One region of the Psychrobacillus sp. NPDC096623 genome, then DNA from elsewhere that is predicted to be linked to it. Evidence: riboswitches for the same ligand, from Rfam matches in the RefSeq annotation. Region 1 holds a riboswitch; each other region holds the start of a gene.
What was found. Region 1 has a riboswitch for S-adenosylmethionine ahead of ACIQX2_RS04345 (methionine biosynthesis PLP-dependent protein). Riboswitches for the same ligand answer to the same signal wherever they lie in the genome.
Positions count from the first base shown of each region.

Region 1 (7,390 bases):
AAGTAGCTATTTCTGATTCTGGACAAGAAGGGAATTTATCGCCCTTATTTAAAGTTTTAGTAATTCCAGCCTCACATGTATACGCTCCAGTTTCTTCCACTATATCATCTGTTGCGTGTTCATACTGTTGGTTTCCCATCTTAAATTCCTCCTTCAAGTTTGTAACCTCTGCTATCTATTTACCCGGCGCAACATGTCTAAAACATTTTAGGTAGAATCGGAAAAAGTTTAATATCTTATTGAACTAGCAAAACGCGGTTAAAATATGAACAAAATGATCAAACTAATAAGTGTGCATCCGATTTTATTTGGATGCACACTTTTAGTAATTTGTATTTTTTTATTTCCAAACATCATTAGCGATTTGAATAACATGCTGAACCTTCGACCATTGTTCTTCCTCCGTTAAAAGGTTTCCCTCTTCAGTAGATGAGAATCCACATTGTGGACTTAAACAAAGTTGGTCAAGAGGTACATATTTAGTAGCTTCAGCAATTCTATTTTTAATAAGCTTAGCATCTTCTAAATCTCCATGTTTAGATGTGATTAACCCTAATACAATTGATAAATCTGAACGGTTAACATGACGAAGTGGTTCGAATCCACCTGAACGTTCGTCGTCAAACTCTAGAAATAGACCATCTACATCTAATCCTGCAAAAATAGTTTCCGAAACTAACTCATAGCTTCCACTTGTAATATACGTTGACTTGAAGTTTCCTCGGCAAATATGCATAGTTATTAACATATCCTTGGGACGTTTTGTAATGGACTCATTAATAGCACGTGCTGATAATGCCAATGCTTCATCCAATTGAAGACCTTTTTCTTTTAAGGATGCAATTCCTTCCTCAGAAAAAGTTGTTGCCCAAGAAGTATCATCAATTTGAAGGTATCGACAACCCTCGTCGTACAATGCTTGAATCACACCTTGATAAGCAACTACTAAATCGGTAAACAATTCTTCTTGGTTTGAATAAATGCCATCTTCAATGGTAGCTCGGTACAATAACATATTTGGACTAGGTATGGTGAATTTTGCTACTGCATCACCAGCAATAGCTTGAAGAAACTTGAAGTGTTCAATCATATAATGAGTGCTAAATCCAATTTTCCCATTTACTTTAACCCCGTGGGCTCTAGTTTGCACGCCTTTAAAAGTTAGCCCTTTGTCTGTATCGTAAAATTCTACGCCATCAAATCCACCGAGGAAATCGAAATGCCACCATTTACGTCTAAACTCTCCATCTGTAACAGACTGAAGTCCAATTTCCTTTTGTTTTGCTACTAGTTTTGTGATTTCTTCGTCTTCTATTTGCTTTAATTGATCTGCAGTTATTTCGTTATTTTCAAATTGTAGTCGAGCTTCTTTTAAGCGAGCTGGTCGTAAAAAGCTTCCAACATGATCTGCTTTGAATGGTGAATTTACAACTAATGATTTTGACATTTCATATTCCTACTTTCTCATTTTGTTTGGCTGCAATTGCCAATGCTTGCTCAAAGTCCGAGATTAAATCCTCTACATTTTCTAACCCAACTGAAAAGCGTAAAAGACCATCTGTTATTCCACGTTTTTCTCGTTCGGCTTTAGGCATCGCAGCATGCGACATTTGAGCAGGATGAGAGAGAATGGATTCTACTCCACCAAGACTTACCGCAAATACAGGGATTTTAACGTTCTCAACAAAAGACTTTGCAAGAGACCTATTTGGCAAACGGAAGGAAAGAACTGCACCGGCACTACTAGACTGCCTATTATGCGTTTCATATCCAGGATGAGACGAGAGGCCAGGGAAATAGACCTTTTCCACTAAATCATGTTCGTTTAAATAGTTTGCTATTTTTTGTGCAGAATTCGCAGATTTCTCAAAACGTACACTTAATGTTTTGATGCCTTGTATTAAAGAAAATGAATCTTGTGCCCCTAAAATTGCGCCGAATGAGTTTTGGATAAACGCTAACCGCTTTCCTAATTCCTCGTCTTTTGTAACCGCAAGTCCTGCAATAATATCGCTATGTCCAGATAAAAATTTTGTTGCACTATGTAAAACTATATCAACTCCTAAATCTAGTGGACGCTGATAAATAGGTGTCATAAATGTATTATCTAAAAAAGTTAAACAATTATTAGATTTCGCGAGCTCGACAACAGCAGGAATATCTGTAATACCTAAGCGTGGATTCGATGGCGTCTCAATGTATATTAGTTTTGTATTAGATTGTATTGCATTTGCAATTGCCTCCAAATCAGTAAAATCTGCAAAAGTATGCTCGATTCCAAAACGAGGCAAGACTTCTGTGACAAAACGGAAAGTACCACCGTAAACATCTTCGGTGATAACGATATGATCACCAGAGGACAAAAGCATAAATGCGGATGAAATTGCAGCGATACCCGATGCGAATGCCAATCCTCTCGCACCACCCTCTAATTCCGCAATGGTTTTTTCAAGTGCATCTCTCGTAGGATTTCCAGATCTGCTATAGTCATAAGGTCCAAAATCATCAAAGCCTTCTTGATGGAAAGTGGAGGATAAATAGATAGGGACATTGACTGCTCCAGTTTTTATCTCTGAATCTCCTCGTGTAGATGCAACAATTAGACTAGTTTCCAACGATTCTTTGTAATTACTCATTCTGTAGCCTCGCTTTCTAAGGTATCCAATACCTGTTTTAAATCTGCGATTAAATCTTCTACATCTTCAATTCCGACCGAAAAACGAAGTAGGCTATTATCAACGCCTCGTGCGTTCCGTTCTTGTTCAGGGATATCCGCGTGTGTTTGCGTAGTAGGATACGTGATAAAACTTTCCACACCACCAAGGCTTTCTGCGAAAACAATTAGTTGAAGTCTTTCTAAGAAAGGAGCAACCCAGTCGCTTTTCTGTAAACGGAATGATAACATTCCACCAATACCGGGGTACAATACATCTTTAACGGTAGCTTCCTGTTTTAAAAACTCGGCAATTTTTTTAGCATTTGCATCATGCTGCTTCATACGTAGGTGAAGCGTTTTTAACCCTCTTATTAATAACCAAGAATCGAAAGGGGAAAGAACAGCACCTGCAGCATTGTGGTTAGTTTGCAATTGTTCGCTTAGTTCGGTTCCTTTTGTAACAACTAATCCTGCCAGAACGTCGTTATGCCCCCCAATATATTTGGTCCCACTATGGATGATAATATGGGCACCTAATTCAATTGGTCGCTGTAAATATGGGGTTAAGAACGTATTGTCTACGATTAATAATAAATTATGTTTTTTTGCTACATCCGCAAATAGTTGAATATCGATTTCTTGCATCAAAGGGTTAGTTGGCGTTTCGATAAATAAGGCTTTTGTATTTTCTGTAATCAAAGCATTTACTTCAGCGGCGGATTCAAACTTTGCGTATGTAGTACGAATATTATAGGAGTCTGCGTACTGGTTAAATAGACGGTACGTTCCTCCATACAAATCTTCAGGAGCAATAATTTCATCACCTGAACGGAAAAGGGATAGCACCAATTGAATAGCGGCCATACCCGAACTGCAAGCAAAACCAGCGTCTCCGCCTTCTAGTTTAGCGATTCCTTCTTCTAAAATAGCTCTTGTTGGATTTTTTGTACGCGTGTAATCATATCCTGTAGATTGCCCGATTCCATTATGCTTGTAAGCAGTGGATAGGTAAATTGGTGGGTTTACAGCCCCGGTTTTTTCATCACTATGATTTCCCAATTGTACTAGCTGTGTGTCAATACTGTTTTTTGTCATAAATATTCATCCTTTACAATTAAAATAAAAAAGAGGATTCTCTAATAAGAAGAGAACCCTCAAGTAAATATCGAAGTTTGTCTTCTTATCTTCAAGACGGTAAACGTCTACTGGAATTAGCACCATACCTCAACTTGGCTGGTTGCTGAGACATCTTCGGGCCAATCCCTCCGTCTCTCTGGATAAGAAATATATGAAATTATCAAAGTTTTAAATTTAAATAAGCTTAACACGTAGTGGATATTAATACAATACGCTTTTTAATTATTATTATGTCAAAAATGTCAATATTAAAACAATTACCCCTAGTATTAAAGATATCCAGCCTACTACTAACTTGTAAGAATAAGCTAATGCTGCTAGCCCTAATAGAACTGCTCCAGCACCTAACCAAAGTGGAGCATAAAAGAAACCAAGCACCCCTAAGACAATCCCCAACAAACCAACCCATATACTTGTAGAAGAATTCAACATGACACACCTCCCGTCCTATTGTAGGAACCCTGTGACATACCGTTCCTTCATTTATTATATGGAGGTGAAGGGAATGTACATAAACAATCTGCGGATTGATTTGGTAACGCTTTCATTTAATTAAATAAACAAAATACTAGAATAATATTAAAAAACTGTTATTATTTAAAACAGACCAGTCGGTATGTCGGAGAGGAGAGTCAGATATGGATACTAAATCACTCTTGATTGAAACTGCTACAACACTTTTCCAGCAAAAAGGCTACAAAGCTGTTGGACTCAATGAAATCTTGAAAGCCTGTAATGTTACAAAAGGAGCTCTATACCATCATTTTCCAAATGGCAAAGATGAACTGCTACTTACTTGTTTACACGTTTTAAAAGAAGGTATTACGTCAGATATTAAATATATATTCAGTAAGCATTCAACAACTGAAGATGCCATAGTTTCAATGATTAACAAGTTAGTTAATAGTTTTGAGAAGGATGGAACTATTAGTGGCTATACATTTAGCAGCATTGTTAGTGAAATGGCTACAATGAGCGAGCCTGTCCGGACAGCTTGCAGTGATTTATATGAAAAGATTGAGCGAATGTACTGTAATAAACTTTTAGAGGATGGGTTTTCGAATGAAACGGCTGCTTCTATTTCATTATTATTGACTGCATCAATTGAAGGAGCAATGATGCTTTCTTTGACCCAACAATCGACCGAACCTTTAAAAACAATTGCAAAACTATTACCTACCTTATTAAAGAGTTTTTATTAAGAAACAGATTAGGTAATGAAGATTCTGTTATATAGTAGGAATTGTCGGCTGTTTATTGAAACAGCCTTTAATATTGCACTTAGGAACCTAAGTACTATCTTTAGTCCTCGAGAACCATCACAATATGGTTTTTATCTAGGATATTAAATAAAGAATTTATCGACACTTCAAACGTTTTCCCTCCATAACGTTATCAACTATTACACAATCGTCACTGTTTACCTTATACCATTCCAAAGGTCTAAAATTAGCTTTTTGAAAGGGAGATAATTTAAGTATGCATTTAGAAAAAAGATTACCAAGAAACGGGAAAGAGGGCCTTTTGTATGGCACTATTATTTCTACGTTAACAGTTTTGTTCATGACATCATTTAGTGTCATTATCGCTGAAGGAGAATTTAACGTAGGGATATTAATGGAAATATTGAAGGTCCTACCGATTATTTGGATTATTGTTATGATTATTGAACCAACAATTTTCGGACGTATTGCAGAAGCTTTAGTGGCGAAATTTACGAAACCAACAGACAGTTTTAATGCTAAAATCTTATTCCGTATTCTTTTCACTGTGTTAGGAATGTCAGCCGCTATGACGTTTATTGGTGATATAGTAGGAAACGGATTTAGTACTGAAGTTTTCAGCAATTGGATTCAAAATTGGCCACGTAACTTTGTAATTGTGCTCATTGCCGAAAGCTTAATAATTCAACCGATCGCACGTTTTGCAATGGTGAAATTACATGAGTCTCAAGATGGCAAAGCTCCAGTAGAAGTTGAGGAAGTTGTACCAGAAGTACAAAATAACTAAAAAATGCTCAGACAATTTTATTGTCTGAGCTTTTTTTCTATTAAATATGTGAGAGCGCAACATAGGAAGGCATATGCGCAACAATAAGCCGCGTGTACGCAACATTGAAATCAGTTTACGCAACAATTTATTATACGCAACATACATTTAGGGATGCGCAAAATAGGAAGGAATATACGCAACATTAGCCGGGTACACACAACATTTAAGCCAGTTTACGCAACAATAACAATTCTTAATCCAACAAAAAAAGAATGACTCTAAAAAAGTCATTCTTCGATACTTATATTTATTTTCCACCTAGAAGATCAAACAATCCACCTGCGATACTTCCTTCACCCTTAGAACCGCCACCTGGAATTTGTGGAGCAGCAGCAAACACCTTACTAGCTAATCTGCTAAACGGCAGTGATTGGATCCATACGGTACCTGGACCACGCAGAGTAGCAAAGAATAATCCTTCTCCACCAAATAAGGCAGTTTTTACTCCTTTTACCATTTCGATATTATAATCTACATCCGAAGTCATTGCTACAAGACATCCAGTATCTACGCGTAAAACCTCGCCTTGCTGAAGTGATTTTCTATGAATCGTTCCTCCTGCATGAACAAAAGCAAGACCATCGCCTTCAAGCTTTTGCATGATGAAACCTTCGCCACCAAAGAACCCTGCTCCTAATTTACGCTGAAATTCTACGCCAATCGTAACGCCTTTAGCAGCAGCAAGAAACGCATCTTTTTGACAAATAATTTTGCCACGGTATTGACTCAAGTCCATAGGAATAATTTTGCCTGGATAAGGTGATGCAAAGTAAACATGTCTTTTTCCGCTTCCGGTATTAGTAAACGTTGTCATGAATAAACTTTCTCCCGTAAGCATACGTTTACCTGCACCCATTAATTTACCCATAAGTCCACTATTACCAGAACCAGATGAGCCATCACCGAAAATAGTTTCCATGGAAATGCCGTCTTCCATCATCATTAAACTACCAGCTTCTGCAACAACCGTTTCTTTTGGGTCTAATTCGATTTCTACAAATTGCATGTCGTCTCCGTATAACTTGTAATCAATTTCATGATTATTCATGAACACATTCCTCCTGAAATTTTTTAGCTACTAAGTATACGAAAGTAAGATTAAAAGGTTTCATCCTAAAATTTCAAAATTTTTAAAAGGGTTTTAAGAATTGTTATCGAATAATACAAGTAGTGAAAGCGTTTACATTTTTAAAAGAAAGAGGGAATAAAATGAAATTAACAAATTATATTAATGGGAAATGGCAAGACGACGAGAGTGCGGAGTATACGGCAGTATTGAACCCTGCGAATGGAGAACGGCTAGCTGAGGTCAAGCTATCAACAGAGGAAGATGTAAATCTTGCCGTAAAAGCAGCAGTAAAAGCTCAAAAGAAGTGGGCACTCGTTCCTGCACCTAAACGTGCGGATTATTTATATGAGATTGGAAGATTGATGAAAGAAAAGAAAGAGCATCTTGCCCAGGTGTTAACAAAAGAAATGGGTAAAGTGATTGAAGAGGGCCGTGGAGAAGTACAGGAAGGCATCGATATGGCATTTTACATGGCT
Region 1 covers NZ_JBIWER010000001.1:919,073-926,462, reverse strand. The annotation lists gene ACIQX2_RS04360 (hypothetical protein) at 1-139, opposite strand, end outside; gene ACIQX2_RS04355 (5-methyltetrahydropteroyltriglutamate--homocysteine S-methyltransferase) at 341-1,447, opposite strand; gene metC (cystathionine beta-lyase) at 1,449-2,636, opposite strand; gene ACIQX2_RS04345 (methionine biosynthesis PLP-dependent protein) at 2,633-3,751, opposite strand; SAM riboswitch class I at 3,834-3,940, opposite strand; gene ACIQX2_RS04340 (hypothetical protein) at 4,022-4,225, opposite strand; gene ACIQX2_RS04335 (TetR/AcrR family transcriptional regulator) at 4,432-4,995, shown strand; gene ACIQX2_RS04330 (DUF2798 domain-containing protein) at 5,273-5,803, shown strand; gene ACIQX2_RS04325 (TIGR00266 family protein) at 6,093-6,893, opposite strand; gene ACIQX2_RS04320 (aldehyde dehydrogenase family protein) at 7,055-7,390, shown strand, end outside.

Region 2 (7,390 bases), on a different contig from region 1:
ATGTACTTCAAAGTAGCGTTCATCCTTCCCTTGTATGATGAAAACACCATGACCACTTACAATATAACGAACTTCATCGTCTGTATGAATGTGCTTACGTTCGAAATTTTTTAACAGCTCGTCTAAGTTGGGATTAGAATCAGTAAGAGAGATAATATCAGATGCTTGATAGCCACGACGAGTAGAAATATCGTCAATTTCCACTTGGAAAGCTTGGAGAATCTCTTGTTTTTCCTCGTCGCTTAAGTCAAATTTTTCCCGAAGATTTTCCGGTAACTTATTATTATCCCAATGTTCATATATTACTTCCTGACTTTCTAAAAATGTTGCAACCTCGTTTTGTGCTTCAATTGTTTCATTTGTTTCTTGGATTTTAATAATAGCCATTTAAGAATCTTCCTTTCTATTTTAAGTTTATTTGATGCAATGCTAATTGATATTGAAATAAAAACTCACAAGCCTCTAGCAGTTTTTTAGCTTCAAATCCATCTTTTCCCCAAACAGTTATACCATGGTTACGAATAAGGATAGCTCCCTTATCTGCTGAAATATACGATGCAAACTCCTCTGCAAGTTTTGGAATATGCGCGTGGTTAGGGATAATTGGGATGGAAAGGATAGCATCCTCCTCCCACATTCCGAAAGCTTTAATGAGTTCAATACCTTGAAAACTTACTAAGCCTTGATCTCCATATAATTCCGAAATAACGTTATTATGCACTGTATGGACGTGTAGACTACAACCTGCATTTGTTTTCTTATATATTGCACAGTGTAGTAATGTTTCGGCTGAAGGAGTTAAATGAGTGCTTTCCACTGCTTTTCCATCAACATCAACAAGTAAAAAGTCCTCTGATGTTCTCTTTTTTTTGTCTTTTCCACTTGCAGTTACTAAGAACTCTATTGGATCGTACTGTACTTTAATAGCAAGGTTTCCGCTAGTTCCCATAAACCAATCTCTGGTGGCTAATTCATCTTTTATGTCGGCAAGTTCTTCCCATTTATATTGTAATGTCATATTTCCACACCTAACTTCGGCTCAATAATCTCTATTACATCGTGGAAGTTTTCAAAAGGCTCATAGGGAATATTTAATTCTTCGCATTTTTCGATTAAGAAATCTCTTGCGATAATGATATCTCCCAATTTTGCGGCTTCTAAATCAGTGATAGAATCGCCAATTACAACACTCACTGCATCTTGGTGAAGAAGGGTACGAATAATAGATGGTTTACAGCAACCACAGCCTTGGCTCGTACATTGTTCATCACAGCTATATGGAAACTCAATGTGAATAGTTTCTTTCGAAAAATCCGATTCGTTGCAGTAAACACCTGCAAATGGTCCAAATGGTTCTAGTAGATTATGAACGAAAAAGTCTATCCCGCCACTTACGATGTAAAGTGGTATGTCATGCTTTTTTGTAAAGGATACAAATTCACTAAACCCATCACGGATGATTGCCTGCTGGCGCACAAAAGAAATAATTTCATCTTTTGACTCAATAGGTAGGAGAGAGAACATTTTTGCTACGCCATCCCTAATGGAAATTCGTTGACCTAAAATATCATCTTTAATCGGTATCCATTCTGGTGGTGCAAATTTTTTCATGATAGCCATAATGTTATCTTGATTGGTAATAGTTCCATCAAAGTCACAAAAAATTACAAGTTTACTCATATTACTTATCACCCCATAATTCAAGTGCCGTTTTTAGTTCACTATGTTGTTTCGCTGCCTGCTCTAATGGAATATCTTCCAATACAGCCGCTACGGCCTGCCTAAAAGCTAGCCCCCCTCCGATTGCACCGGCGGGATGTCCATGTACACCGCCCCCTGCATTAATAATGCTATCTATTCCATAGTCATTCATTAATAGTGGTACGAGACCAGGATGAATGCCGGCAGATGGTACTGGAAAGCTTTGTTTAACGTTACTGTTTTTTGTTAGTTCTTCGCCTAGAGAAAGAGCTATAGACTTTTCAAGTGCAACACTACCATAAGGAGAAGGGAATAACGAGAAGTCTGCCCCCGCATATCGAGTGAGTTTTCCAAGAACTAATGGCGTTGAAACTCCATAAAATGCGGAAGAAGTAAATGCTCCACTATAAGCGGGATGAGCCATGAGTGGCAATTGAATTTCATCGTCTTCTGCTAGCTCCTGAAGAACATCTAATCCGTAAGCATGAACATTAAATAAAAGTGCATCTGCTCCAAGTTCTCGCGCTTTTTTAGCCTTGTCCTTTAATTTGAAAGTACGTCCAGATAAATTTACTGCATATAGCGTACGGTGTCCGGTTTCTTCATACACCTGATTTAGCACTTCTCGACCAGCAGATATACGCTTTTCAAAAGTAGTTAGAGGATTTTCAAATAGTATCTCATCGTCTTTTACAAGATCAACTCCACCAAGCGCTTGTTGTCTAAGCTGTTCGGCTAAAAATTCGATATCTCTCCCAATGACCCCTTTGAATATACTCATGACAAGCGGACGTTCAAAAACACCTAATCTTTCTCGAATGCCTTGAATGCCGAAGCGAGGTCCTGGGAAACTGGACAATAGACTTGAATCGAATTCTAAATCTAATAGTTTTATTTCACCATCTAAGGATAGTTTGCCGAAGACTGTAGTTAAAATTGCAGGTATATCAGCCGAAAAGTTTGCTGCAGGGTAGAATATTTTAATTTCACCTTTCACCTTTTCAGGATTAATTGGGTGAAGTATATCCTTAAATTCCGTAACGGATAGTACAGTTCCTTTATGTTTTTTTAGCTGCTCCTGTTCTAACAAGGCTAAAGTGGTCCAAGAACCAATAGTCAAACCAAGTGCAATATCTTTCGCCTTTCTTTCAAACGATCCAGCTTTTCCATATAGTTGATAGTGTGCAGTAACTCCGCTCATTTATTTCACTCCTGACTTATAAATGCACAAGCGCCTATGCAAGCCCTGACTAGCGCTGGACAGATGACATTAAAAAAACCTCTTCAAATAAGAAGAGGTTAATAGTCTAACAACTTCTTATTTCTCAGCTTGTTAGCTGCAAGAATTAGCACCGTGTTCAAAATTGAATCGGTTGCCGGGTATCATAGGGCTTGTCCCTCCACCTGCTCTAAATAAGAAAAAATATTCGGTTAAAGTATTTAATAAATAATATTGATTATTCCATGGTATAAAAATTCTGTCAATAAGAAAATTTAAATTTATTTTTATTCAAAAAAACAGTTGACATAACTTTTTCTAATATGCTAGGATTCTAATCAATCGTAAATAGTTGTAACGTACTCTTATCAAGAGCAGGCGGAGGGATAATGGCCCTATGAAGCCCAGCAACCGACCGTAATACCGTTGTGAGACGGGGCGCTTTATGCGCCGGAATGTAAAATTCCGTAAGGCACGGTGCTAATTCCATCAGAAAGTTTACTTTCTGAGAGATAAGAGGTTCAGAATCTCTTATTCTAAACCTCTTTCTTTTGAAAGAGGTTTTTTATTTTTGTAAATGAAAGGGAGAAAGTAATGGCGGTAGTAACTACAAAACAATACGAATCATTAACGGAAGAAACGGCAATTTCACTGGCAAAGGAATTATCCTTGTTCTCAAACGAAGCTCCATTAGTTTGCAAAGAGATTGGCGATGGAAACTTAAACTATGTATTCCATATAACGGATCAAGTGAGTAAACGAGGAATTATTATTAAACAGGCACTACCCTATGCAAAGGTCGTTGGAGAAAGTTGGCCACTTACGCTGAAAAGGGCAAAGATTGAAGCAACTGCCTTACAAAAACATGGAGAATATGCAGTTGGTCTTGTTCCCAAAGTCTATGCAGCAGATGAAGATTTAGCTATAACGGTAATGGAAGATTTGTCACATCTTCAAATAGTACGGGAGGGTTTGATAAAAGGTGAATCATATCCTAAATTATCAACCGATATTGGAGAATATCTAGCATTAACACTTTTTAATACTTCTGATTTTGCACTTCACCCCTTTGAAAAAAAGGCGCTTGTTGTAGAGTTTTCTAATCCAGAATTGTGTAAGATCACAGAAGACTTAATCTTTACGGATCCTTTTTTTGATCATGAAACAAATGATTTTGAACCTGCATTACAAGCAGAGGTCGAGGCTATCTGGAATAACCATTTATTAAAGCTCGAAGTGGCAAAACTAAAACGAAGCTTTTTGACAGAGGCAGAGGCTTTACTGCATGGAGATCTTCATACGGGAAGTATATTTGCAAGTGAAGAAGAAACAAAAGTAATCGATCCAGAGTTTGCTTTTTATGGTCCTATTGGATTTGATATAGGCTTGTTTTTGGGAAATTTAATCGTTCAATCCATTACAAGAGAAGGCGAACAACGTGAGGTTATTAACGATCATATACAAAACACATGGCTTATTTTCTCGACCAAATTTTCAGATTTTTTGAAACAGAGTGAATTCGATTCCTTTAAGGATATAGAAGGCTATGATGCATTTGTATTGGAAAAAATATTTCATGATTCATTAGGTTTTGCAGGGTGTGAACTTATTCGTAGAACAATTGGATTGGCACATGTCAAAGACTTAGATAGCATTGTAAACCAAGAGCAACGAATTTTACTAAAAAAACAAACGCTTAATGCCGGAGAATTACTAATAGTTAGACGTAATCAAATAGACTCAATCGATGCGGTAATTGAGTTATTAGGAGAAATTCAACAATGACTATACCATTATCGATTAAATGGGAAGATAAGCAGTTAGTACTCTTAGATCAGCAGAAGCTTCCACATGAAATTGTCTATTTAAAAATAGAAACACTTAAAGACGTTTATGATGCAATTATTACTCTGAAAGTCCGGGGTGCTCCTGCTATTGGAATTACGGCGGCATATGGATTAGCTCTGGAGGCACAAAATTATAAAACAAATTCGATGAAAGATTTTCTAGAAACATTAAAAAAAGATGCAACTTACTTGGGCGAATCTCGACCAACTGCTGTCAACTTAGTTTGGGCCCTTGAGCGATTGTTGAAAGTAGTAAATCAAGTTGATAATGTTACGAGTGCAAAGCAGCTACTAGTGGAAGAAGCAAGGAAAATACATAAGGAAGACGAAGAGTCCTGTCGGAATATTGGTGAATTTGCCCTTACTTTACTGGAAGATAAAACGAAGGTAATGACTATTTGCAATGCAGGTTCGATTGCCACTGCAAAGTATGGTACTGCTTTATCTCCGTTCCATCTAGGGAAGGAACACGGCAAAAAGTTTGAGGTATTCGCATGTGAAACTAGACCTGTCTTTCAAGGTGGCAGGTTGACGGTGTGGGAGCTGCAGCAATCAGGTGTCGATGTGACACTAATTACCGATAGTATGGCTGCACACACAATCGGGGCAAAAGGAATCGAGGCAATTATAGTCGGAGCGGACCGGATAGCAAAAAATGGTGATACCGCAAATAAGATAGGAACTCTGAACTTGGCTATTCTAGCTTCCGTAAATTCAATTCCATTTTATGTGGCTGCACCATCCTCTACATTCGATTTGTCTATAAACGATGGTGCGGAAATTCCAATTGAGGAGAGGAAAGCAGAGGAAATTACACATATTAATGGCAAGGCTATTGCACCAATGGACACGAAGGTGTTTAATCCAGCTTTTGATGTGACACCATCTAAATATATCACTGCCATTATTACAGAAAAAGGAATTATTTATCCCGACTACATTGAAAATATATCTACGAAACTAGTCAATTAAGTTGAAAAAGGAGAAGGATTATGAGAACAAATAAGTATTGGTTACTATTCACGATCTTAATAATAGGGGTTTTATTAGCTGCTTGTCAGCCAAAAGGTGATGGGGAAGCAGCGTCATCTAACTCAAGTAAAGATGCAGAGACTTCGGAAAATGCACTAGCAGGAAAGAAAATTGCATTAGTAATGCAACAAAATTTAGGCACATTTTCAGCTCAATATATTGAAGGTGTGAAAGAACAAGTAGAGAAATTTGGTGGAAACGTAACAGTATTCACCTCTGATGGTGATTTGGCTAAAATGGCTTCCAATTTGGATGCAGCGGTGAATCAAGGAGTTGACGGTATTTTAATAGATCACGGTACAAAGGAAGCATTAAACCAAGGAGTGGAGAATGCAGTCTCAAAAGGAATTCCAGTTGTCGCATTTGATGCGGGAGTAGAAGTTGAAGGAGTAACTTCTTTAGAGCAAGGCGATGAAAAAATGGCGCAAATGACGCTAGAGAAACTAGCGGAAGATTCAAATGGTGAAGCGAATATCGTAAAAATATGGGTTGCAGGTTTTGCACCAATGGAAAGACGCCAAGTAGCTTATGAAAACTTTCTTGGTGAGAATACAGGGATTAAAGAAATCGCAACATTCGGTGCAGCAACACAAAATACAGCTTTAGATACTCAATCACAAATGGAAGCAGTATTAAAAAAATATCCAAATGAAGGTGAAATTACAGCTGTTTGGGCTGCTTGGGATGAGTTTGCAAAAGGTGCAGTACGCGCAATAGAACAAGCAGGACGTACAGATATTAAAGTATATAGCATTGATATGAGTGATGAAGATTTACAGATGATTCAAAAAGACAATAGTCCATGGGTTGCATCGGCAGCAGTAGATCCTAAGGATATTGGTCGTATTCAAGTACGTTATTTATACCAAAAAATTAACGGAGGTAATGTAGAGGAAAAAGTCGTATTAGAACCAGTTTTTGTAGAGGCATCTAAATTACCGGAGAAAACAATAACTACCAGTGAACTGAGTGACTATATTGACGGCTGGGGAGCAAGCGAACAAGGTTACACAGATGAATTAAAAGCATTAGAAGACAACAGATAACTTATAAGATTTAAGCTGTCCTGTTTAATGGGACAGCTTTTTCTTAGAAAGGAGAAATCCATGCCAAATCCTTTTCTTTCCATGAAAGCTATAGATAAAACATTTGGAAAAGTTCATGCCTTGCAAAAAGCTGAATTTCATCTTCATAAAGGAGAAGTGCATGCTTTACTTGGTGTAAATGGTGCTGGAAAAAGTACGCTTATGAAAATACTTTCAGGTGTATATGAGCAAGACATGGGAGAGATTTTGTTAGAAGGAGAAAAACTACGTATACGCACTCCAAAAGTAGCGAAGGACCATGGTATTTATTGTGTATATCAAGAGGTCGATACTGCAATCGTTTCAGAACTTTCGGTTGCGGAAAATATATTACTAGATTCGATTGTTGCTGGAACTAGTATGTTTATCTCCAAAAAGAAACTAAATAGCGAAGCACGTGATGCCTTGAAGCAATTACAGGCGGAGGACATTCCAGTAGAAAAACCAGCGTTTATGCTTACTTTAGCAGAAAAACAGTTAGTGTTAATAGCGCGTGCGATTATTAG
Region 2 covers NZ_JBIWER010000007.1:129,999-137,388, reverse strand. The annotation lists gene ACIQX2_RS17045 (1,2-dihydroxy-3-keto-5-methylthiopentene dioxygenase) at 1-387, opposite strand, end outside; gene ACIQX2_RS17040 (methylthioribulose 1-phosphate dehydratase) at 404-1,018, opposite strand; gene ACIQX2_RS17035 (2-hydroxy-3-keto-5-methylthiopentenyl-1-phosphate phosphatase) at 1,015-1,680, opposite strand; gene mtnW (2,3-diketo-5-methylthiopentyl-1-phosphate enolase) at 1,682-2,902, opposite strand; SAM riboswitch class I at 3,017-3,121, opposite strand; SAM riboswitch class I at 3,283-3,439, shown strand; gene mtnK (S-methyl-5-thioribose kinase) at 3,515-4,705, shown strand; gene mtnA (S-methyl-5-thioribose-1-phosphate isomerase) at 4,702-5,739, shown strand; gene ACIQX2_RS17015 (sugar ABC transporter substrate-binding protein) at 5,760-6,845, shown strand; gene ACIQX2_RS17010 (sugar ABC transporter ATP-binding protein) at 6,906-7,390, shown strand, end outside.
Region 2: it holds a riboswitch for S-adenosylmethionine, as region 1 does, so the genes downstream of both, mtnK (S-methyl-5-thioribose kinase) here and ACIQX2_RS04345 (methionine biosynthesis PLP-dependent protein) in region 1, are expected to answer to the same signal.

Region 3 (7,390 bases), on a different contig from region 1:
CTATCATTATTATAATGGAAATATTCAGAAAAAGAAGGTGTTAATCGCTTTTCAGTTGCACACAATGATTCTTAAGTTTGTTTAGTAAAAATGCGTCTCCGCTTTTATTAGAAATGTACCCAATTAGTTCCATTAGTTTGTTTTCTAACATATCATTCATAAGTAGGGCGAGAAATAAGTTCATCTAAATAATTGAGGTTAAAGTAAACAAGTAAAATTAAACAGGTTAATAAAAGGGATTGAATAGTTACGGTACTTACTTGTTTTTTTATATTGAAACTCTTTTTATAAAGTACATAAATTAGTGGTATAGAAAGCAAGACACTCCAAAGAACCGAATATAAGTGTAGATGGTCAAAGTAAATATTAATGTATAATTTTGGAGAAATATTTTGTACCTCTTGAGCCAGGAATGGGAGTAATAGGATTATTGTTGCAAAAATAATTAGAGCAGTTAATATAAAGATTGTAGAAAAATAAAAAAATTTATAATTGTTCATTGTTGCTTCCTCCTAGTTAATATTCTTTCCAATATATAAGTTAGACTTACTTCATCTCTATAAGTTACAAAACTTCCATATTTTTTGTCAGTTCCATTTTACAGTATCAACTCTATTCCCTTTTTGAGCTAGAAAAGTTTCGCACCTAATAAACCTTTTGGGGTAAATCCACTTGGGAATACTTTGCTCCTCAGAGATCACGCACAAATAGAAAAAAGTGCATATTCCCATTGATTTAGTCAGTGGGAATACGCACCTTTAGTATATGGATAACTTTCTAATTCTCCGTCCAGACTCCAGCGCCTAGTGCGCCAGTGTCGCTTCAGACTTAAGAATAAAGAAAAAGAGTGAATTTATTGCAATTTTTTCATCGCTTTTCGGGGCTAACATAGGCGCTTGCGCTTTTGTTCTTTATTTTCCAAATTTAAAACGTTCCAACAAAATGGATTCTGTCTTGGCACCTTCGTGTTTAAATTTAGTAAAAGCATAAAGTTCTTCTGTTTCCTCTACATAAACGAGTCGATCAATCTTGCCATATGCTCGCAGATTAGAAGTTGGATCTAAAGTATTGTATTTATAAACTGAAATCTGTTCTGATTGATCAGCTAAATATATGTTTTTTCCTGTTTCATCAAACGTCATCGTTGTAAATGGAGTCGCAAGCCTACCAAGAGGAGCCAGATCTTCAGAGGGAATACTGCTTGATGCGTATGCTGTCCCGTCTCCATTATAAATAACATTGCCGTCAGGGGACATTTGTGTATAGCCCCTCAATTTCATCGTATTAAAGAATCGAGGTACCATGGTTTCCTTACTGATTTTACCTTCTCTTAAGCTAAATGTTTCCATTTTACCGGTATAATGAGAACTAGCAACCGAATAGACTTTGTTCTGTGTTGGTGACAGTTCAATCAATTGTTGCGGGAAGAGATTGGCAGATGATAAATGTTCTGATGTTTGCCAGTTATACGTATGAATCTCTGAACTGATGCCTTGGTCCGAACCTGAAGAAATAATCAGTGTTTCTGCGTCATCCACAGCGATATCAAAAGGATCGATATTAACATTTACTGCTTTTAGGAAAGAAAGATCTTCAGCCTCGTACACATTGATGAGTCCTTTTTGGGTCTCCATGAAGTTATAGGGGCTTCTTGCTTGTATTAATTGCGTAACAAAAATTTTGCCGTTTTTAATCACGAGCTTTTCAGCAGGATGTGTCAGTTCCACAACCTTTTTCGATTTCGTTTCTACGTTTAGCATGACAAGTGATTTGGACTTCCCATCAATATAGTAAACAATCGGCTTATGGGGATGTTTTACTAGATCTACGATGGATGATGATTCTACTGCCAGGTCTAGGATGGAATGGGCTGATTTTCCTGTGGATGGGCGGAAATTTGGCTTCATGATTCGCGCAAGGAATGCTGAAAATTGGGCACGGTCAATCGGCTGTGTTGGGCGAAACGTTCCATCATTATATCCAACCGTAATATTGTTTGTAGCCAATGATGAGATATATGAGGATGCCCAGTAGTCTCTAGAGACATCTTTAAATCCTAGCTCATACACACCTTCCAGTTTAAAAGCGTTTCCGACCACTTTAGCCATCTCGGCACGCGTGATATGCCCTGTTGGATCGAAATGAGTTTTACTTTTCCCACTTATTATCCCTGCACTCGAGGCAACTAAAATTTCTTTATAGCCGAAACTAGATTGCGTGACATCATAGTAACCTGGATCTTTTATATGTGCTACAGATTCTGGCATACCAATCGACCGCATAATCATGACAACCGCTTGTGCACGTGTAAGTTTCGCGGATGGCCGGAATGTACCATCTGAATAGCCATTGATTACTTTTAATTCGGTCAAATAGTCAATCTCTTTATTAAAACTCGCGACATCTGGGAATCCATCAGCTATGGCTGATACAGCAGGAATAACAAATATGGCAAGACTCAATGATACAGCCATCAAGCCGTGTAATAACCTTTTCAATGAAAACTTCCTCTCTATTCAAACTCTATTTATTATAGCGACAGAACTAATCAATTTCTCGTATCAAATGTCCTATATTTAGTTATATAGCAGGCAAAAACCATTTCTATTACATTGAAGTAGCTTGAAATTTGAGCTACCAGATATTTTGAGTGTAACATTTCACACTGAATGTTGGTTTTGACCGTGAAAAAAGAACAAAATGAACTGTACCCCAATTGTTAGATACTTTCTAACAATTGGGGTACAGTTTTTCTGAAGCATTCGTAAAACAATATAAAAATTACACACATCAGTTTAAAATAGACGTACTAAATTACATGATTGAACATGGTACCTCTTTAACTGAAACAGCGGGTATCTTTTTGATAGCTCCTCCTTCATCGGTAAGTGTTTGGAGAAACAATTTGAAGCGCAATCACCAAATAAGACAAAGCTCAAATAGTCTATGAATTAAGTCTCCCCCTGTTTATGTTAATCTTTTATCAGAATTTAATCGTTTTACTAAAGAACCAGTTAGTTGAATAAGGGAAATACTGATCTGTATTAGAGATAGGTCGTTATTTTGACTAATTATATTCAGTTATATTAACTAATTACCGGCAAGTTCACCTGATTTACCCAATCCTGAATGAATCGCTCTTGATGCGAGTTCAAATGAGGTAGGTTATTACTGGAAAAGAATCGATGTTCATGACTTTCTTCAGAGCTATGAAGTAATTCTCCTGAAAAACTGCTTGAATGGAATATAATCTGGACACTAAAAACTTTATCTCCATTCTGATATTCTGCAAATCCATCTTCACCTGAATAAAGACCAAACAACTGTAATTGTTCAACTCTTAAACCCGTTTCCTCAAATGTTTCTCGCAAAGCAGTTTCAAGAAATGATTCTCCAGGCTCCATTACGCCTCCAGGAATACCCCAAACATCTCGATCCGTACGATGTTGTAATAAAATTTGATTTTCTTTTTCAATTATAATTCCACAACCTACAGTCATAAGCATTTCATTTCCAATTAACTTTCGAATTGTTTGTATGTAACTCATCATATCCTCCTTGTTTAGTTGCTGAGATTTGTAAATAGGATTTTGATGTGGAATTCGACAGGTCTTTAAATTTTGAAGATGTTATCTATACCTTCTATATATTTAATCTACTACCATTGCATTAACTTTAAATGTTTCCATTCTTGCTAACCTATAGCAAGTGAACAAGCAATTTAAAAATCTGAGGTCATTCCCATTCATAAGGTGTTTCTTGGTACACATAATAGTTCAACCAATTAGAAAATAACAGATGAGTATGAGAGCGCCAAGAGTTCTTTGGTTTTTGTGATGGATCATCGTTTGGATAATAGTTTTCCGGAACGTCTATCTCTACACCTTTATGGATGTCTCTTTTATATTCGTCAGCAAGTGTCGTTGCATCATATTCTAAGTGACCAGTAATCATAATATGCTTTTTATCTTTCGAAATAACTAGGAAAACACCTGCATCCTCTGAACTTGATAATAATAATAGCCGATTGTCTTGTTTAATCTCCTCGTAGGAAACAGCTGTGTAACGTGATACTGGTGCATTAAACTCATCATTAAATCCTCGAACTAAATGTACAGTTGGATCGGTTAAACAATGGTTAAACACCCCAAAACATTTTTTAGGCAAGTCGTATTTTCCGATTCCGTAATGATGATAAAGAGCTGCTTGTGCTCCCCAACAAATATGCAGAACGGACGTTACATGCGTTTTGGACCAATCCATTATTTTCGTCATTTCACTCCAATAATTAACGTTCTCAAATTGTAAATGCTCGATTGGCGCACCAGTGATAATCATTCCATCATATTTTCGATGTTCAATTTTGTTAAATGTCGTGTAAAAAGTATCCAAATGAGTTTTGCTCACATTTTTGGAATCATGGGTTGCCATATGTAAAAAAGTCACATTTACTTGTAGCGATGTATTTCCTAATAATCGTAGTAATTGAAGTTCGGTTTTCTCTTTTTCGGGCATCAGATTTAAAATAATGATGTTTAATGGGCGTATATCTTGGGCTATTGCTCGATCGGTATCCATTATAAATATTTTCTCTTTTTTTAGATGTTCAGCTGCCGGCAATTGTTTAGGAATATTTATTGGCAAATTGTTCTCCCCCTTTAAATTTAAAAACCCTCTTTTCCTATAAAATAAGAAAAGAGGGTGAACGTTTTGCTCTCGATTCTTATCTTTCAAGAAATTATCTTGTAGGAGTTAGCACCTTTCTGACAAGTCAGAGGTTGCTGAAGCTTCAACGGGCCATTTCCCTCAGCTTCTCTTGATAAGAGTTATTTAATTATATTGTTCTTCATTAGAAAATATTAACATGTGTTTTCGAATAATTCAACTTCTTTTAAACTTTGAAACGATTTACTGTATTCGCCAGTTTTTCACTCAAACTTGTTAATGTCTCTGATGCTTCTGCCACCGATTGAATTGCTCGTAATTGCTCATCGGAGGAAGCACTTACTTCCTCACACGCTGCAGCAGTTTGCTCCGAAGTTGCTGCCATCACTTGAATTGTATCTACTACTTGATCTTTATAATTAGAAACCTGTTCGATTTCTATAGACACGGAATCAATAGAAGCTTGCAAATTATTCATCAGTAATGATATTTCACTGAATGTCACTTCTGTATCAATAACAACAGATCCTTGTTCACGGAACGTTTTAATAGTGTCTATCATTTGTTTCCCAACGATTTGAGATTCACTCTGTAGCTCAGTAATAGTTTGTTTTACTTCCTCTGTTGCTTTTGCCGACTGCTCTGCAAGTTTTCGCACTTCATCCGCTACAACAGCAAATCCTTTACCATGTTCACCCGCACGGGCAGCTTCTATACTTGCATTCAACGCGAGTAAATTCGTTTGTGCAGAGATTTCCATAATTGTTTCCATCACACCACCAATTGCTTTTACTCTAATTTCTAATGTTGAAAATAGAGAAGACATTGAAGTGAGATTAGACTCCCAATTTTCGAATGATGATTTTAATTCTCTCATTTGACTTTGTCCATTTGTATTCATGGAATTCGCTTTTGTAGCTATATCAGTCATCACGACTGACTTTTCGTTAATCAGATTTATTTGCTCACTTAAGTGAACAGAGCTCTCCGTAACTTCTCCTGCATCTTCTGCAGATTTTGAGGCACCTTCAGCAATTTCACTCACAGCTAAAGAAACTTGCTCTGCAGAAGCATTTGTTTCCTCTGCAACTGCACTTAAGCTTTCAGAATTGGTTTGTACATCACTAGCAGACTCTTTTACTACTTGTATAATTTCATTCATACTTGTAGCCATTTTATTAAAGTTAGTTGCTAACTGACCTATTTCATCTTTAGATTTAATATTTGCTTGAACGGTTAAATCCCCTTCAGCTATCGAGTCCATTAATTTTTTCAGGTGCTCAATTGGTCTTAAAATATGACTGATGATGAAATACAAGACAATAACTACTGCTGCCTCTATAGCTAATATAATTATTATTAATAAGTTACGAATACTATCTGAAGTTTGATTTATTTTATTCTCCTCATAAACCGCTCCCAGTTTCCATTCCAGTCCTGGCAAGGTTGTAAATACAGTAATATTATTGGTTCCTTCTGTTGCTTCATGTATCTCACCACTTTCAGAAGAACTATTGAGCATTTCCTTAACAGCTGAATGCTCAGATAGATTTTCACCAAATAGTGTCGGATGAACAATAGCATTACCATCTGCATCTACAATAATCGGATAACCTTCATAGCCTAACTCACTATTTGCGACTTTTTCGGTTAACTTCGACAGTAAAATATCAATAGCAAGAACTCCGACCACTTGCCCATCTCTGATAACAGCTTTAGCACCTGAAATTGCATATTCTCCAGTAGCAACATCCACATAAGGTTTAGACCAGCTGAAATTCTCTTTGTTGGAAACAGCATTTTTATACCATTCCCTGGATGTAGGGTCAAAATCTGCACCTAGATCGGCTTCTGGAATTATTTCGATCGTTTTATCCGGCAAGGCTATATAGACAGAAGCCACCGCATCATATAAAGAATTAAATTCATTAAATCTAGTATCTAAATTTTTCTCTAATTGATTAGTTAAGACCTCATCAGTAGCTTTAGCACTATTTGGAAAATCCAATATATCGTTGGAAGTCGATAATTGCAGTATTCCTTTTTCATATGCAGCTAAATAATTCTGAATTGTTGCTGACATTTCATTGATTATAACTTGACTCTGATCGATTAGTTCGTTTTCCGTCTTTTTACTAATTGTACTCGTACTGATTAATATTAGCGGTATCATACTCACAATAATAAGAACAATTACCGTAATAATTATCTTCCATTTTATAGATTTACCCATTTCCAACTTCCTTCTCTGTGTATTGAATATGCCCTATATGAACTGTTCATATAGGGCATATTTATACTATTATATCGGCACAATACGAGATATTTGATGTCTAGTTAATACTTTTCGCTAAATTTTTGCAAATCTTTGATTTTTCAACGTGTTTTAGACTTTTCATCCTTCTTTCTCCATCCATTCCATCAGGAGTATTTCTAGCTTTTGTTCGTTCAACTGAATAGATTCCAGCAGCGTTTCGTATACTTCCCAATCACTTTCTATTTCTATTTTTACTTTTAATAAACTAATTTCATGCTCTATCTCTGAAATTTTTTCTTCTAGTGAGCTTTCTTTTTCCTTTTTGTTCGTAGGCTGTGCAATTTTGGCTGTTTTCGGTTTTGTATCTGCTACCACTTGTTTAAAATGCATTTCGTCCCACTTTTCTCTAGCCCACTCATATGTTCCTTCAAAAGTAGTTAGCTGGCCATTCTCTAACCAGGCAGTTTT
Region 3 covers NZ_JBIWER010000002.1:723,499-730,888, reverse strand. The annotation lists gene ACIQX2_RS08360 (hypothetical protein) at 153-500, opposite strand; gene ACIQX2_RS08355 (S-layer homology domain-containing protein) at 912-2,498, opposite strand; gene ACIQX2_RS08350 (NUDIX hydrolase) at 3,087-3,548, opposite strand; gene metA (homoserine O-acetyltransferase MetA) at 3,736-4,644, opposite strand; SAM riboswitch class I at 4,721-4,826, opposite strand; gene ACIQX2_RS08340 (methyl-accepting chemotaxis protein) at 4,892-6,898, opposite strand; gene abc-f (ribosomal protection-like ABC-F family protein) at 7,061-7,390, opposite strand, start outside.
Region 3: it holds a riboswitch for S-adenosylmethionine, as region 1 does, so the genes downstream of both, metA (homoserine O-acetyltransferase MetA) here and ACIQX2_RS04345 (methionine biosynthesis PLP-dependent protein) in region 1, are expected to answer to the same signal.

Region 4 (7,390 bases), on a different contig from region 1:
TTGGGTAACAGCTTATGTAGCCATCTGATAGTTCCGATAGCGAACGAATGTGATCCGTCATAAATTCAGGACCCGTCGCACAATTCAAGCCGACAGAAAGTGGCTTAATATGCTCGATGGAAATATAAAATGCTTCAATACTTTGTCCCGCAAGTGTCGTTCCCATTGGCTCTATAGTTCCAGAAATCATAATTGGCAGCTCTTTTTCCAGTTCCTCAAATGCCTGATTAATACCAATTGTTGCAGCTTTTACGTTCAGCATATCCTGGCTAGTTTCCAATAAAATAACATCTACTCCACCTTCTACTAAAGCCTTTGCCTGCACATAAAAGTCGGTTGTAAGTTCATCAAATGTAATACCACCAGTGACTGACAACGTTTTGGTCGTTGGTCCCACCGCCCCTGCTACAAACCGCGGCCAATCAGACGTAGAATATTCCTCTGCACAGACCTTTGCAAGCTTGGCAGCACGAAAGTTAATATCATGCGCCTGATCACCAAGATCATATTCATTTAACACTACTGGAGTGCCACCAAAAGTATTCGTACAAATGATATCTGCTCCAGCCTCTAAATATGCACGGTGGACATGTTCAATCACATCCGGTTTGATGATATTTAAATACTCATTACAGCCGTCGTATTCTTCTCCTCCGAAATCCTCAGGACTAAGATCCGCATTTTGAATCATCGTTCCCATTGCACCATCAATTATTAATATTCTCTCTTGGAGTTGTTGCTCAATTAGATGTTTGGACATAGCTGAATTCTCTCTCTTTCTTACGATCAATTTCTTGAATATAATGAATTAACTCAAGGGACATGTCATATCGGAAAAATGGTGTAATAATATAAATTCCGTTAAATAGTTCCGCTGCAGTATCGATTAGTTCCTTCGAAATCTGAATACCTTCTGCAGTAGCACGCTCTCTATCCTCCCCACATAAACGCATCCGCTCCAGTACTTCCTCGGACAACTTGATTCCGGGCACTTCATTATGAAGGAATTCAGAATTCCGACTATTAGTTAGTGGCATAATTCCGATAAAAATTGGCGTCGATAAATGTTTTGTGGCTTCATATATTTCATGCATTTTTTCTTTTGAATAAACAGGCTGAGTGATAAAATAATCTGCTCCACATTCAATTTTCTTCTCAAGTCGCTTAACTGCACGATCAAGCACACGAACATTTGGATTAAATGCAGCGGCTACAGAGAAGTTCGCTTTTTTACGAAGTGACTTTCCTGAGAAAGAAATTCCTTCGTTTAATTGTTTGATCAGCTGAAGTAGCTCTAAACTAGATACATCATAAACACTCGTGGCACCTGGGAAATCACCGATTTTGGTTGGATCTCCAGTTACCGCAAGAATATCATGAATGCCAAGTGCATCCAGTCCCATAAGATGAGATTGGAGACCGATTAAATTACGGTCACGGCATGTAATATGTGCAAGTGGACGGATATTATTTTCATACTTTAACATCGAACCCATTGCCATATTGCTAATTCGTGGAGAAGCCAGTGAATTATCTGCCATCGTCACTGCATCAATTCCAGCCGCATATAGCTTTTCCGCCCCTTCCATAAAGGTAGTTGTATCAAGGTGACGAGGGGTATCTAATTCTACGATAATCGTTCGTTCTGTCTTCGCCTTTTCATGTAACGGTTTTGTGTTAGTCGGCTTGGCATCTTGAATAATGATCGGCTTTTTCTTCGTTACTACTTTATTTGTAATAGGCGCTAAATGACCAATATGTTTTTTCACTGCTTCAATATGCTTTGGTGTCGTCCCACAGCAACCTCCTATTAATCGGACCCCTGCATCCCTCAAATATAACGCAGCCTTCCCAAAATAATCTGCATCAGACTCATAGACAATTCTTCCTTCATCTATATCAAGCAGACTGGCATTGGGATAAGCTGATAGGAATGCTTTTTCCGGAAGCTTTACTCCCTCAAACGCTTGAATGGTATGATGGGGACCGAGTCGACAGTTGACTCCCACAATGTTCGCTCCAATTGCTTCTAGCTGATGTAGTGCATCATTCAGCGATAAGCCATTTTGCAAAATACCAGGATCATGCATAGATACTTGGGCAATGATTGGGATATCCGTTAGTGTACGAAGATGAGTCACAGTAGTCTTTAATTCTTCCAAATCATAATAGGTTTCGAGTAATAGACCATCTGGATCACCGGCTAATAAGTTGAGTGCCTGCTGGTCAAGTGAATGGATAATTTCTTGGAGTGTGGCATCACTTTTTCGTATCCCACGAATACCTCCAATCGTCCCGAGGACAAATTGATTGCCCGGTGCTGCAGCTCTTTTCGCAATTTGGATGGCCGCTTCATTTATTTCTTTTACTTGATTTTCTAATCCGTAGCGCGCCAGTTTAATGGCATTCGCCCCATATGTATTCGTTTGAATAATATCTGCTCCAGCCACAATATAGTCCTGATGAATCTTCTCAATAATTTCCGGCTTCTGAATATTTAGTTCCTCATTGCAATAGTCAATACCGTACGAATAAAGTAGTGTTCCCATCGCTCCATCGGCCGTCAATATTGACGTCTCCAATTTTTCTAATAAACCCATCCTGTATCCATCCTTTCCCATATAAAAAAGCCTTCTATAAAAAGAAGGCTTTACGTGTATGCAAGATACTACCTTCTCATCTACCAAACTTTTGCAAAGTCTGCTGGATTTAGCACCTGACCAATATGGCTGGTTGCTGAAGCGTCGTAGGGCCAGTCCCTCGGCTTCTCTTGATAAGAATTTCATTATTCAATTTTCTAATTAGACATATCGTACCTTTATTCAACTAAAGCGTCAAGAGTGTTTTGAATTTTCTATTGATTTTTTGGGGATGGCGGGGGCGATTCCGGTGATTTTTTGGTTCTTTCGGGTGATTCTATTGGACATTCCGGCGATTCTTGAGTACATTCTGGTGATTCTCTTCTACATTCAGGTGATTCTAACAAACTTTCAGGTGTTTCTTTCACCAAACCCACTTATACTTTCTATTTCTTGAAGTTCCTGTCTGGATTAGATTCATTGATTGCAAAAGTCTATGTGCGATCTCGCTTGATTCTAAATGGAGAAATGTTCTACATTGTTTGTTCGTTATAGTATCACTAATTAGCATAAACCAATCTCTAATAGCTTTTTCATGTGCAAACTTATCGAAATGACCACAGCTAGGGCAAATCCAACCACTTTTTCTTTTTATCATTCCATGAAAATTGCAGTTTTCACAGCAGACTCCACTCCGCAGGTCTTCAGGATTAATTCCCCAGCGTACACACATTGGAAAGGGAATATAGGCTTGTTGACCGACTTTTATTTGACTGCAAAATTTCTCCATATCACCCGAATCAAAATATACATTTTCACGAGGAAGATTTCGTAAGTAGACTGGGATAGTTTGTGGAAGAATAGCACTATGTTTTTTCGGGGGTTCTATTACTCTCACTTTCGGATTGCTCAGAACAATCACTCCGTGTATTGGGATAGTCATTACTTGTTTACCAAGCCATTCTTGAAGTAAATAAATATTTCTTGATAATTGAATTTCTGGACTTTCAAAAACATCGATTTTTCCTTCGGCTGTTTCCCTCTCTAACATTGCAGGATTTTGTTTGAAAAATAACTTTCCGTTTATATTTTTACTTTCTAGAATCACCAAAAAATAGGGAGTAAGAAAAATTGCATCCATTTGAAAGTAACCATTTGAATTCAATCCAATGTTTTCTACCAGAAGGTATTCAAAAGGAAATGTATATTTTTCAAACACTTCACTTATTTTACGTTCTCCATGCAAACCAGCTTTTGCGGCCTTTGCTTTTGCAATAATTATTTCCTTTTGCGGATGTGTTTCATTTAAACGTTTCCCTAACATTTGGAGACCAATTAAATTGTATTCTCGTGAATCCATATCTCTCAGCACAAATCACCTCCACCCGCATCGTATCACAACTAAAGAAAATGTAAATTTTACTAAATAACCGACTATTCCATTTTCCCCATAAAAAAAAGGCCAAAATTGAATTTTGGCCCGGAAACTTACTCAACTATTGAATTGATTATATTTTCTGCTGTTTCTTTACCGTTCTTGATACAAGCGACAATTCCAACTCCATAATAAGAACAGCCTGCAAGCAATACGTTTGGCATTGAATTTGCCATTTTAGCTGTTAATGATTGAATCGCCCCTCCATGTGCGAGATGATAATTCGGCATTTGATCGTTCCATTTTGTTACTTCTATTACATGAGGCTTGCCCGTTAATTTCATGCTCATTTCAATATCTTGGAGGGCAACTTCTACCAGCTCTTCTTCAGTCATATTTTTCATACTTTCAAAGGCTGGACTTGCGCTCTTATAGAACATTCGAACAAGCAATTGATTGTCCTTAGAGGTGTGTGTCCATTTACGACTTGTCCAAGTGCAAGCATTACATTTCACATCGCTATTTTCAGAGACGATAAAACCGGTGCCTTCTGCTGGAAGCTGTTCATCTGGAATATCAAAGCCGAGGTAGATGCTAATAAGGGATGAATTTTTAAGCTTGTCGAAATCAGTATCCAACTGGTCATCCTGAAGAATTTCCTGCGCCACTTGATGAGGTGCAGCGAGCACTACACTATCTGCTTCAATCATTTCTCCATTAGCCAATAAAACCATATATCGGCCATCCTTCTTTTCCACTTTTTGCGTTGCCACACCTTTTATAATCGTAGATTCGCTCAGCACTTCCTCTAAGCGATCGATAAGAGTGGAAAGCCCATTTTGGAAAGAAATAAACTTTTTGTTTGCGGCAGCTTGAAATTTCGCTTTGTTTTCCTCTAACCCTTTAATAATACTGCCGTACTTATTTTTATAATCAATTAAGTAAGGCAGAGTTGTAGCAATAGTGAGCTTGTCCAAATCTCCGGAGTATACACCTGATAGCACAGGGACAATTTGCTTTTCCACTAATTCTTTCCCTAAGAAATATTCTAAAAATGAACCAACAGAGCTTTCCTTCGTGAAGGTTTCATTTTGTAATTCCAAATCCTTTAATGCTTCTTTTTTCCCAGCATCCGACACTAGCGTACTGCTATTTAACGACTCGATGCTTGTGGGAATACCGAATACAGTGTCTGCTGGAATCGCATGTAGCTCATTGTTTGTGAAAATGTAGGAAATGCCTGTTGAGTTGTACACTTTTTCGCCTTCAAGCTGCAACTCTTCTATTAATTGTGTGATTGCTTCGTCCCTCGCAACAATTGAATCCGCACCAACCTCCATGATGAAGTTGTCTTGCTGCTTCGTATGTATCTTACCACCTAAAAACTCATTTGCTTCAACTAGTACTAGTTCTAAATCTAAAGACTTTACCTTTTTAAGCTTTTGCAAATAATGCATCGTAGAAAGTCCTGTTATTCCTCCACCTATGACAACTACTTTTTTCACCCGTTACCACTCCTCATTTCAATTCATACCACTAGTATAAGTGTTTTTAAAAATATCGGATATGATTTACCTCACTGTCTGAAAGTAAATTATGAACAAATAGAGAAGTTAGTTCAAAAGGCATTGTTTAGTAGTAAATATGAATAGGAGGAGATAATAAGCATGCAGAGGGTAAAATTCATGTGGAAACTATTTTTAAATCAACCTGTCTGGTTTAAAGCTGTTATTACCATTACTTTCCTAACTTCAATCATTTTTAGTAGTTCCTACTTTTCTGAAAATGACTATTATGAGGGCATTTCCAAACTGGCTGCCGCACTATTCTTTGGAGTTTGTGGATATAAAACTCGAAGAAATAGGCAAACATTTATTATCTTTTTTATCCTATCGGCATTCTGTTTGCTGATAGCAATTTGGGCATTTTTATAAAGTTAAAAATAAAAAGGCCCTACAAGGTCCTTTTTATTATGTCCTCTTTTGTTACTTCATATTTAAATTTATTGCTTGCATCTCCCTCAAACTTTTACATATACTAAAATATAGTTTAGTAAAAAATATTTTAGTAAAGGGAGGATACTTAAAATGGGTCTTTTAGATATTTATCTACAACAAAACGGGAAGAAACGATACGATGTATTCAAAGAAACTGGATTGAGTCAACAAATGCTTGCAACTGTAAACAAAAAAAATATAAGCAGTTATTCCGTTAAAACGATACAGGCAATTGCTAAAACAGTAGAGAAGAGTGAAGGTACTGTTTTAGAAGAGTTAGTACGGCTAGAACAAGAAAATTCATACTTTGAAGCATTTAATGTTGAAGATCTACTATTAGCTTTTAAAAATAAAGAAACTCATATTGTGATTAAAGGTGAATATAAAAAGGAAATAGATAAATTTGCTGAAGCACAGCTTTCAGAAACAGAAACACTAGGAATGGAACTGGGTTCTGCTGGAACAGTAACTATTCTAGCGGAAGCAATTTTTCAATTAGCAAACCTGTTCAGTAGGAAAGATGCCGAGCAAAAGAAAATTGAAAACCAAATCCGTAAGTATAAGATTAAAAAAATTAATGAAAATGAACTACTTTTGTATTTGCGTCAAATGGATTATTAACTTTTGGGATACGGTGCTTTTTTCTAAAGCACCTTGCTTGTCGAGGTTTCATTACTTTTCAAGCTATCTAACAAAACATAACCAAATATTACACCAGCTATTCCTGTGAATGATAAGTCACCTAACAGCAGAAACGTTTTTGAAATTAACAAATTCGTTCCGATAACAAATGCTAGAAGATGAATGATTGCTATATAAAGAGATGGAATTCCAATTACGAGGACCTTCATCCAGTCAAACGTCCATTTCTTTTTATCTTTAATTTCAATAATCAATTTTGGCAATCGCAACAGTAATCCAATGAATATCGGAAAAATACTTGCAAATGTTATATAAGGTTTCATATCAAATATGATGGCCGCTTGTTCTCTCAATGCCGCTTGATAACCTATCCCAAAATAAAAGATCATGCCAATTACTATTGTGGAAATGAATAGGAATAAAAATCTTTTCATTCTTATTCCTCCTTCCTATTTTTACTTATATCTGTTATTCCACTTTTCTCAACACAGCACGGATCGGACTTCCATCTGCTCCCTCTATTTTCAAGGGCAGAGCGATTAAATCATAATCACCGGGCTCCACATTTTCCAGCAAGAGATTTTCTATAATATATACATTATGTTTAAACAGTGAATGGTGAGCCAACAGCTCTTTACTTTCTATACTATCCACAGACGGTTGGTCCGTACCTATTAGAAAAATACCTTTTCCCTTTAAAAACGGGCCAATATTTTCTCGCAATGTATTAATCCTGTCAGGAAATTTTTCAGGGGTTGAAGTGTTCGTTGTTTTTAAAAGCAAGCGCTCAACACCCG
Region 4 covers NZ_JBIWER010000006.1:29,612-37,001, forward strand. The annotation lists gene metH (methionine synthase) at 1-760, opposite strand, end outside; gene ACIQX2_RS15300 (bifunctional homocysteine S-methyltransferase/methylenetetrahydrofolate reductase) at 741-2,600, opposite strand; SAM riboswitch class I at 2,674-2,780, opposite strand; gene ACIQX2_RS15305 (nuclease-related domain-containing protein) at 3,004-3,951, opposite strand; gene ACIQX2_RS15310 (protoporphyrinogen oxidase) at 4,068-5,459, opposite strand; gene ACIQX2_RS15315 (hypothetical protein) at 5,622-5,888, shown strand; gene ACIQX2_RS15320 (hypothetical protein) at 6,042-6,572, shown strand; gene ACIQX2_RS15325 (hypothetical protein) at 6,596-7,027, opposite strand; gene kynB (arylformamidase) at 7,062-7,390, opposite strand, start outside.
Region 4: it holds a riboswitch for S-adenosylmethionine, as region 1 does, so the genes downstream of both, ACIQX2_RS15300 (bifunctional homocysteine S-methyltransferase/methylenetetrahydrofolate reductase) here and ACIQX2_RS04345 (methionine biosynthesis PLP-dependent protein) in region 1, are expected to answer to the same signal.